3 regions of the Klebsiella variicola genome follow, and region 3 is predicted to be linked to each of the others. Evidence: predicted binding sites of a transcription regulator. Region 3 holds the regulator's gene; each other region holds the start of a gene.

Region 1 (3,280 bases), 120 kb from region 3:
GACAATCGCCTTACCCAGCAGCGCCGGGTCGAGCGCGCCGCGCAGTTCAACATAGTGGGCCACGCTCCAGGCGCCTGGCAGAGTGGAGAGGCGCTCGGCCATCCAGATCCCCGGCTGCGCGGCAACCAGCGGTAAACGAGTGGTCATTGTCAGCTCCTTATGACGCATGATGGGCGGGGGTCAGGGTTGACCAGTTGGCCGCCAGCCAGGCGTTGCAGGCCTCGGCCGACTGCGGGGGGCACACCACCGCCCAGCCGGCAGGCAGGTCGCAGTGCGCCGGCCACAGGCTGTACTGCTGCTGATCATTGCGCAGAATGTAAAACTGCCCTTGCGGATTGTCGAAGGGGTTACTGAATTGCATATCAAACTCCTGTCGTAAAGCGCGGTGCTAAGGGTGCGACAGCAGAGGCTGCCAGAGCTGGATAAGCCCTGCCGTCAGCCCGCCGCGCCAGCAAAGCGCATCATGCCCGCCGTCAACCTGACGCCAGAAAATCGTCTGCTGTGTCGTAGTGAGTTGCGCCAACAGCGCCTGGTTGGCGCGAAAAATAATCGGTTCACGCTGGCCCGCTTCCAGCCAGATGCGCAGCCCGGCCGCGGACACCTCACCCTGGCGAAGCTGTTCGCCGATAAAGCCCGTCCCGCAGCCATCGCGATGCGGCCACCAGTAGGAGCCTGACTGGCTGAGTACGCAGCCAAAGCGCTGCGGCCAGTTGAGGGCGGCGAACATCGCCGCCAGGCCGCCGAAGCTTTGCCCGGCCACCACTGTCCGCTCCGGGCGGTCGCTGAACGGGGCATGGCCGCGGATCAGCGGCAGGAGCTCCTCCTGCACCGCCAGCCAGAAATCGCGGTGACAGGGCAGCTCAACCCCGCGGCGCTGGTTGTCGATCGCATCGATCAGCAGGTAGACCGCCGGCGGCAGACTCCCCTCGTTGGTCAGCGCGGCCAGCGGCGACCACACCGGCATGCTCTCGGCCCAGAACTGGCCGTCGAGCAGGATCGCCAGGGGCCGCGTTTGCGGGTCGACGGCCTCGCCGGTGGTGTAGATCCAGACCCGGCGATGGTTGCCCAGACGCGCGCTGCGCCACTCAAGGCATCGGGCGGGAGGATGCGCCTCATTAAACTGGTCCCAGCCGGGCTGCGCGGGCGCCTGCGGCATCTCCAGGGCCGACACGCCATGGCCGCGTCCGCCCTGCCAGCTGTGCGGGTTTAGCGGATCGGCTATCGCCCGCGGCAGCAGTTTGCGCCAGCCTTCGCGCAGCAGCGCGCGGTCGGGCGCGTCAGCGCTGAACACCTCAGGGGAAAAATCATCGTCACGGTCGGAGGGAATAAAACAGTAGCTACCGCGCCAGGTCGGCGACAGGGTGGTTCGCCAGGACCAGGCGTCGGTCCCGGGCAGACGCGTCAGCGATTGCGGCCGCGCATTCTGATGGTGGTCGGTCACGCCGGTGATATAGAGCCATACCCGACGGCGCGGAGAGTGCGTTTCATCCCCCGCCGGATCCCGCCACCAGAACGTCACCTCGATGACGCCATCCACTGCGCGGCACTGCGGCCCCTGCAGGGTTTGCCACCACTCCTCGCTTCCTGTCCTTAACATTCTGTCATTAACCCTATGTATAGCGTGACTTTTTTAATTAATTGTAATTCTTTATTGATAATATTATTGATAACTATTTGCATTTGCAATAGCGTATTAGCGCGCCGTGGGAAGCGCGTCTTTCACAAAACATGTCGAAGAGAGCTTATTCAGCTAGCGACGGAGTGCCTTTGCCCTCTTCCGGCAACATTTATGCCGCCTCCCCTCCCGGTGGGAAGGGGCGTTTGGGGAACGTGGCGACTAAAGAGCAGGAATAACAATGAATAACAGGATCAAATCCCTGGCCTTGCTGGTCAATCTGGGAATTTACGGGGTTGCTTTTCCGTTAAGCGCAGCGGAAACCGCCACCGACGATAAAAACAGCGCTGCTGAAGAGACCATGGTGGTCACCGCCGCCGAGCAGAATCTGCAGGCGCCGGGCGTCTCCACCATCACCGCCGATGAGATCCGCAAACGCCCGCCAGCGCGCGACGTCTCGGAGATCATTCGCACCATGCCGGGGGTCAACCTGACCGGCAACTCCACCAGCGGCCAGCGCGGCAATAACCGCCAGATTGATATCCGCGGCATGGGTCCGGAAAACACCCTGATCCTGATCGATGGCAAGCCGGTCACCAGCCGCAATTCCGTGCGCCTTGGCTGGCGCGGCGAGCGCGACACCCGCGGCGACACCAGCTGGGTGCCGCCGGAGATGATCGAACGCATCGAAGTGATCCGCGGCCCGGCCGCCGCCCGCTACGGCAACGGCGCCGCCGGCGGGGTGGTGAATATCATCACCAAAAAAACCGGCGATGAGTGGCACGGCTCATGGAACACCTATATGAACGCCCCGGAGCACAAGGATGAAGGCTCCACCAAACGCACTAACTTCAGCCTCAGCGGCCCGCTGGGCGGCGATTTCAGCTTCCGTCTGTTCGGTAACCTCGACAAAACGCAGGCCGACGCCTGGGATATCAACCAGGGCCATCAGTCCGAACGTACCGGGATCTATGCCGACACCCTGCCTGCCGGGCGCGAAGGGGTACAAAATAAAAACATCGATGGTCTGGTGCGCTGGGAATTCGCCCCGATGCAGTCGCTGGAGTTTGAAGCCGGCTACAGCCGCCAGGGCAACCTCTACGCCGGCGACACCCAGAACACCAACTCCAACGACCTGGTGAAAGAGAACTACGGTAAAGAGACCAACCGTCTGTACCGCAACACCTACTCGGTCACCTGGAACGGCGCCTGGGACAACGGGGTGACCACCAGCAACTGGGCGCAGTACGAGCGCACCCGCAACTCGCGCAAAGGCGAAGGCCTGGCCGGGGGCACCGAGGGGATCTTTAACAGCAACCAGTTCACGGATATCGATCTGGCGGATGTGATGCTGCACAGCGAAGTCAGCATCCCGTTCGACTATCTGGTTAATCAGAACCTGACGCTGGGCAGCGAGTGGAACCAGCAGCGGATGAAGGATAACGCCTCCAACACCCAGGCGCTGTCGGGCGGCACCATCCCGGGCTACGACAGCACTGGCCGCAGCCCGTACTCGCAGGCGGAAATCTTCTCGCTGTTCGCTGAGAACAACATGGAGCTGACCGACACCACCATGCTGACCCCGGCGCTGCGTTTCGATCACCACAGCATCGTCGGCAATAACTGGAGCCCGTCCCTCAACCTGTCGCAGGGCCTGTGGGACGA
Region 2 (3,280 bases), 1.3 Mb from region 3:
TCACGCCAGCATGGATGTTGGGATCCAGCTGTTTAATATCGCCCACTTTCAGCTCTTTTCCGGTGCTGGGCATCACCTGCATTACCCCGACGGCGCCGACGTGGCTTCGCACCGACTGGTTCAGTCGCGATTCCTGGTACCCCTGGGCCGCCATCAGCAGCCAGTCGACATCGTAGCGATCGCCATATTTGCGGAAGACTTCCACCATGGCGAGGAACTTGCGCCTTTCCTTACTCGCGGCGGCATTTTTGACATATTTGGCATTTTTCAGGTAACGCAGCAGGAGGGTATTACCCAGCGTGGTGCCCTGACGATTCTTTTTGACGAAGTTGTTTAGCACCGCCAGCAGCTGCGGGCTGTCTTTGCGTACCGCCCAGGCAATGTTGCCGCCGTCGCGCAGCACCACGTTGTCATGGATCTGAATTTTCGGAAACACCTGTTTCCAGAAAACGGCTTTGTGTTGATCGACGACGATCAGCGGAATCAGCCCGGCGTTGAGCATTTCCAGCAGATCTTCATCCTCCAGCGCTTCCGGCGCTGCCTCCAGGATAACCGGCGGCCGCGACTCACTGGCAAATCGGGCATTCAGCGCCTGCAGACTCTCGTAATAGCTGGAGGAGCGGCGAACAAAGACGGTTTGGCCGGAGAGCTGCTCCAGGCTGTCGATCTTCGGCGATGCCGGCCCGGAGATCAGTAATTCTTTCACGTTGCTGTAGAGCGGCTGGGCGAAATCGACCTGGGCTTCCCGCGAGGGCGTGATGGTCAGATTGGCAGCCGCAATATCGCCTTTACCTTCATTAAGCGCGATAAAGAGATTATCCCGGCTGACCGGCACAAAAACGATATGCAGCTTCAGGTGGCGCTGTTTGAGCTTTTTATCCTTCGCCAACTGCTTATTCAGATCGTTTTCCAGCGCCATAAAGATATCGTGGGTTGCTCCGCGCTGAGTGCCTTTATCAATAAAAAAGAAGGTCTTGCTGTAGGTGGTTAATACCCGAATGGTGCGCCGCTCGGTCATGCCGGGCAGATCGCCTTTCCATGGCTGCAGCATATCGTCGATGTGGATCGACAGCGTATTGTCTTCGGTTGCGACTGGCGGCGCTTTTTCCGCCTCCGCCGCAAGCAGGATAGGGGCGAATAACAGCGCCGCGAGGCAGGTGAGCCAGGCGATAAACAGGCGTGATAGCAAGTTGGCGTTCATGGAGGAACACTCCGCAGGGGGATGTGATTATTTTAGCAGAACGGCTGCCGTTAGCCGGGCACGACAAGGGCGTAAAAAACATAACGATGCCGACAAATAGTCTTCTCCCATTCTATCGCTTGCTATTAATGTGCTTTTATCTTTACTTTAACTATGGAGATAATATGGCGGAAATGTGTTTTTTTAATGATAAATAGAAAATGATGATGATATTTTTATTTTATTCTTCTCCATTTGTTTTGTTGTAACCGTTTGATTATTTGTGTTTATTTTATTTTTCTCCGATATTGATTATTATCATCTTGATAATGAATCTCATTTTTATTACCGTAGCACAGCACATTACTCTTATTATTCGCTGTCTGGATTACGCTATCAAAGAATAGCGCGCAGCGCTTTTTCTCTAATGATGAAACAGGGCACTTAATTTTATTATGCCTCATGCTGTTTTCTTATTCCCATGACTATCGGGAAGGGGCTGACCTACGCCAAAATCTGGCGAGGCGCAGAGGCGAGTATTTTATCCCATTGTTTTTTCAATTGGGGAAGGCGTTATGCCCGACAGCAACAGAAAACAGGGCATATTCTATGAAATACACGTCTCACTTCCCGCTGGGGATCGTCATTCCTTTGCTCGCCTGTAGCGTGCCGCTGCAGGCGGCAGAGAATATGACAGAACAATCGACGCGCGATAAGAGCACCCCAACGGCCGAAAACCAGGAGGAAACGATGGTGGTGACCGCTGCCAGGCAGAACCTGCAGGCACCGGGCGTGTCGACCATTACCGCAGAGGAGATTCGCAAACATCCCCCCGCCCGCGATGTATCGGAGTTAATTCGTACGCAACCTGGGGTAAACCTGACCGGCAACTCCACCAGTGGTCAGCGCGGCAACAACCGGCAAATTGATATCCGTGGCATGGGGCCCGAGAATACGCTGGTGCTGGTCGATGGTAAACCGGTGACCAGCCGTAACTCGGTGCGGTATGGATGGCGCGGCGATCGTGACTCCCGCGGCGATACCAGTTGGGTGCCAGCGGAGATGATCGATCATATCGATGTGATCCGCGGCCCGGCGGCGGCGCGCTATGGTAATGGCGCGATGGGCGGGGTCGTCAACATCGTGACCAAACCGACCACGCCAGAATGGCACGGGTCGTGGAATACCTATATGAATGCTCCGCAGCACCGTAAAGAAGGGGCGACGAAACGTACCAACTTTAGCCTCAATGGTCCACTGTCGGACAGTGTCAGCTTCAATCTCTGGGGTAATCTGAGTAAAACCCAGGCTGATGCTCAGGACATTAACGCCGGGCATGAAGCGGAGCGTACCGGTTCCTACGCCGGTTCTTATCCCGCCGGACGTGAAGGGGTGGTGAACAAAGATATTCACAGTAAGCTACGCTGGGAGTTCGCCCCGATGCAGGCCCTGGAGTTTGAGGCCGGCTACAGCCGCCAGGGCAACCTCTATGCCGGCGACACGCAAAACACCAATACCAGTACGTTGGTGAAGAGTATGTACGGGAAAGAGACCAACCGTCTCTACCGGCAAACTTACGGCGTCACATGGACCGGCGGCTGGGATAATGGCGTGACCAGCAACAGCTATGCCCAGTACGAACACACCCGTAACTCGCGAATGAATGAAGGGCTGGCGGGCGGTACGGAAGGGATCTTCTCCAGTAGCGAGTTTTCAGATATCGATCTGGCCGATGTCCTGCTACATAGCGAAGTGAATATTCCGTTTACGCTGGGGGTCGATCAGAATCTGACGCTGGGCACCGAATGGAATCAGCAGCGGATGAAAGATGGCGTATCGACAACCCAGGCGCTCTCTTACGGGACTATCGACGGTGTGTCGGCTACCGGTCGTAGCCCGTACTCCAGCGCCGAGATCTTCTCGCTGTTTACCGAAGATAATATGGCGCTAACGGACAGTACCATGCTGACACCCGCCCTGCGCTTCGATCACCACAGCATCGTCGGCAATAACTGGAGCCCCTCACTGAACCTCTCCCAGGAGTTGACGGATGACTGGACGCTGAAGCTGGGCATTGCCCGCGCTTACAAGGCACCTAAC
Region 3 (3,280 bases):
GCCGTAGCGATCTCATTGAAGAGATGCTGATGACCCAATTGCGCGCCCTGCACAGCCAGGGAAAAGTCTAACTTTCCGCGAAAAATCCGCATTCGTGTAGCAGAGTGTGCAGTCGGGCGTGATTGCTGTTTCCGCGCCCTTGCCTGTTCTGCTATGATTGCCGTTATCTATGGGCATCGCGTCCCTACCACATCATTTAAGTTTCAAGAGGTTATTTTACTCATGGCAATCATCGGCATCTTTTTTGGCAGCGACACCGGCAACACCGAAAATATTGCAAAAATGATTCAAAAGCAGCTTGGTAAAGATGTTGCTGATGTTCACGACATTGCCAAAAGCAGCAAAGAAGACCTGGAAGCCCACGACATTCTGCTGCTCGGTATCCCGACCTGGTACTACGGCGAAGCGCAGTGTGACTGGGACGACTTCTTCCCGACGCTGGAAGAGATCGACTTCAATGGTAAACTGGTGGCGCTGTTCGGCTGTGGCGACCAGGAAGACTACGCAGAATACTTCTGTGACGCGCTGGGCACCATCCGCGACATCATTGAGCCGCGCGGCGCGACCATCGTCGGTCACTGGCCGACAGCCGGGTATCATTTTGAGGCCTCCAAAGGCCTGGCGGATGACGACCACTTCGTCGGCCTCGCCATTGATGAAGACCGCCAGCCGGAGCTGACCAACGAGCGCGTTGAGAAATGGGTGAAGCAGGTTGCCGAAGAGCTGCACCTCGAAGAAATCAAAAACGCCTGATGATTAAGCGGCGCAATCATTGAGTTGCGTCGCATTAATAGACAAAAGCAATCAAACTAATAGCTACAAGTTTTTAACTTTTAATCACATATCTGTACAATGTCCACTGATTCTACGAGGCACGTGACGCAGTTTGTAGCTGGTGCCTCGTTTTTGACAGCAAACCAGGCCTGATGCTTGCAGTTTTCATTTACCAGTGGCAGTTCTATAATGAGACGCATTACGTCGGGTTAATTTCTGTATGACTTCCGTTGAAGGAAGTAGATCGTTTAGCAACAGGACAGATTCCGCATGACTGACAACAATACCGCATTAAAGAAGGCTGGCCTGAAAGTCACACTTCCTCGACTGAAAATCCTTGAAGTGCTGCAGGAACCGGATAACCATCATGTCAGTGCGGAAGACTTATATAAACGCCTGATCGACATGGGCGAAGAGATCGGTCTGGCGACCGTTTACCGCGTACTCAACCAGTTTGATGATGCCGGTATCGTGACTCGTCATAATTTTGAAGGCGGTAAATCCGTTTTCGAACTGACCCAGCAGCATCACCACGATCACCTGATTTGCCTCGACTGCGGCAAAGTGATCGAATTCAGCGATGACTCGATCGAATTACGCCAGCGTGAAATTGCCTCCCGCCACGGCATCCGCCTGACCAACCACAGTCTGTATCTGTACGGTCATTGTGCGGAAGGTGATTGCCGCGAGGACGAACACGCCCACGACGCGGTGGAAAAATAATTCCCCGCTTCGCTGAGACTGAAAAGCCAACCTGCCGGTTGGCTTTTTTATGGGCGCCTCTGCTGCCCTTACCGCTCTCGTCCCACAGGTGACCTTCCCGCGTCCTCGTTTTGTCCGGAGAGTTGATATGGAACTTCGCCAGCTACGCTATTTTGTGCGCATTGTTGAAACCGGCAGCATGGGGCGCGCCGCGCTTGATCTTAATATCGGCGTCTCGGCGCTCAGCCAGCAGATCGCACGCCTGGAAAACGAACTGGCCATTCGCCTGCTGCAGCGGACCTCCCGCGGGGTCACGCCCACCAGCGCGGGTCTCGCTTTCTACTCGCAGGCACAGCTGGCGCTGCGCCATGCCGATGATGCCATCCTCGCCGCCCGCGAGGCGCGCCTGTCAGGCCACGTTAGCGTCGGCATGGCCCCCAGCACCGCCTCCGTTCTCGGCGTCCCGTTCATCAATGCGATGCGCGAAAGCTATCCCGACGTGCGCCTGCATTTGGTGGAAAGCCTCTCCGGTAATCTGGAGCGGATGATCAACACCCGCCAGCTCGATTTAGCTATCGTTTTCCAGCAGGAAAAGATCCTGCGCTGGAGCGCCAGACCGGTGCTGGAAGAACGCCTGTTCCTGATTGGCACCCATGCGCTGTTGGCCCCCCTGCAGGAGGACCACATCTCCCCTGACCAGCTCACCTCCCTGCCGTTGATTATGCCAAGCCAGGGCCATGGCCTGCGCGGCAGGCTGGAGGCAGTTTGCCAGCAGCATCATCTCAGCGTTGAGGTGGTGGCGGACATTGACGGTCTGGCCCTGCTGATGCAGGCCGTGCGCAGCGGACTGGGGGCCACCCTGCAGCCCGGGGCCGCCATCTCCCACCTCGACCATCAGGCGCTGAGGGTGATCGACGTCGTCAACCCGATACTCAGTCGCCCCAACTTTCTGGTCAGTCTGTCTGATGATGAACTCACTCCGGCAGGCCTTGCGGCTCGAGTGATACTCAGCAAAGTCATGCGCCAGCTGGTGGAGTCTGACCGCTGGCCGGGTGCTACCCTTTACGCTCACTAAACCCCTCTTTAGCATTACACCATAGCGCCTCACCGCTGTTACCACCTACATTCCCATTACAAATTTAACAATTAATTAAATTGTAAGGGAGCCGATAATGGTGGATGTACTGGTGATTGGCGGCGGCAATGCCGCGCTATGCGCCGCCTTAACCGCCCGGGAAGCTGGCGCCTCGGTGCTGCTGCTGGAGGCGGCGCCGCGGGAGTGGCGCGGCGGCAACTCGCAGCACACGCGTAACCTGCGCTGTATGCACGATGCGCCGCAGGACGTGCTGGTCGACAGCTACCCGGAAGAAGAGTACTGGCAGGATCTGCTGCGCGTCACCGAGGGGAATACCAACGAAGCGCTGGCCCGAATGGTGATCCGCACCTCGTCACAATGCCGGGACTGGATGCGCCAGCACGGCGTGAACTTTCAGCCACCGCTCTCCGGCGCCCTGCACGTGGCCCGCACCAACGCCTTTTTTATGGGCGGCGGCAAAGCGCTGGTCAATGCCTATTACCGCAGCGCGGAGCAAATGGGGGTGCAGATCCGCTACAACACACCGGTGCAGGCTCTCGAGCTGCGCAACGGCGAATTTGTCGCCGCGCTGGCGGGCGAGGAACGGATTGTTGCAAAAAGCTGCGTCCTCGCCGCCGGCGGATTTGAATCCAACCGCGAATGGCTGCGCGAGGCCTGGGGGCAAAATGACAGCGGTGAATGGCCCGCCGATAACTTTCTCATCCGCGG

The links. Region 3 encodes Fur, which represses iron uptake genes when iron is present. Its sites were predicted from a motif close to ATAATAATGAGAACNACTATCAA; they were not measured.
Region 1: a site for Fur is predicted at 1,658-1,680, ahead of fes (enterochelin esterase). Genes of this name have one in related genera too.
Region 2: a site for Fur is predicted at 1,504-1,526, ahead of SP68_RS24105 (TonB-dependent siderophore receptor). Genes of this name have one in related genera too.

What each region holds. Positions count from the first base shown of each region.
Region 1 is NZ_CP010523.2:4,019,097-4,022,376, forward strand. Features, by position in the region: gene entF (enterobactin non-ribosomal peptide synthetase EntF) at 1-147, opposite strand, end outside; gene SP68_RS18860 (MbtH family protein) at 158-361, opposite strand; gene fes (enterochelin esterase) at 389-1,597, opposite strand; gene fepA (siderophore enterobactin receptor FepA) at 1,857-3,280, shown strand, end outside.
Region 2 is NZ_CP010523.2:5,162,484-5,165,763, reverse strand. Features, by position in the region: gene SP68_RS24110 (MltF family protein) at 1-1,201, opposite strand, end outside; gene SP68_RS24105 (TonB-dependent siderophore receptor) at 1,790-3,280, shown strand, end outside.
Region 3 is NZ_CP010523.2:3,903,728-3,907,007, forward strand. Features, by position in the region: gene ybfE (LexA regulated protein) at 1-71, shown strand, start outside; gene fldA (flavodoxin FldA) at 223-753, shown strand; gene fur (ferric iron uptake transcriptional regulator) at 1,045-1,497, shown strand; gene tcuR (tricarballylate utilization LysR family transcriptional regulator TcuR) at 1,625-2,551, shown strand; gene tcuA (FAD-dependent tricarballylate dehydrogenase TcuA) at 2,649-3,280, shown strand, end outside.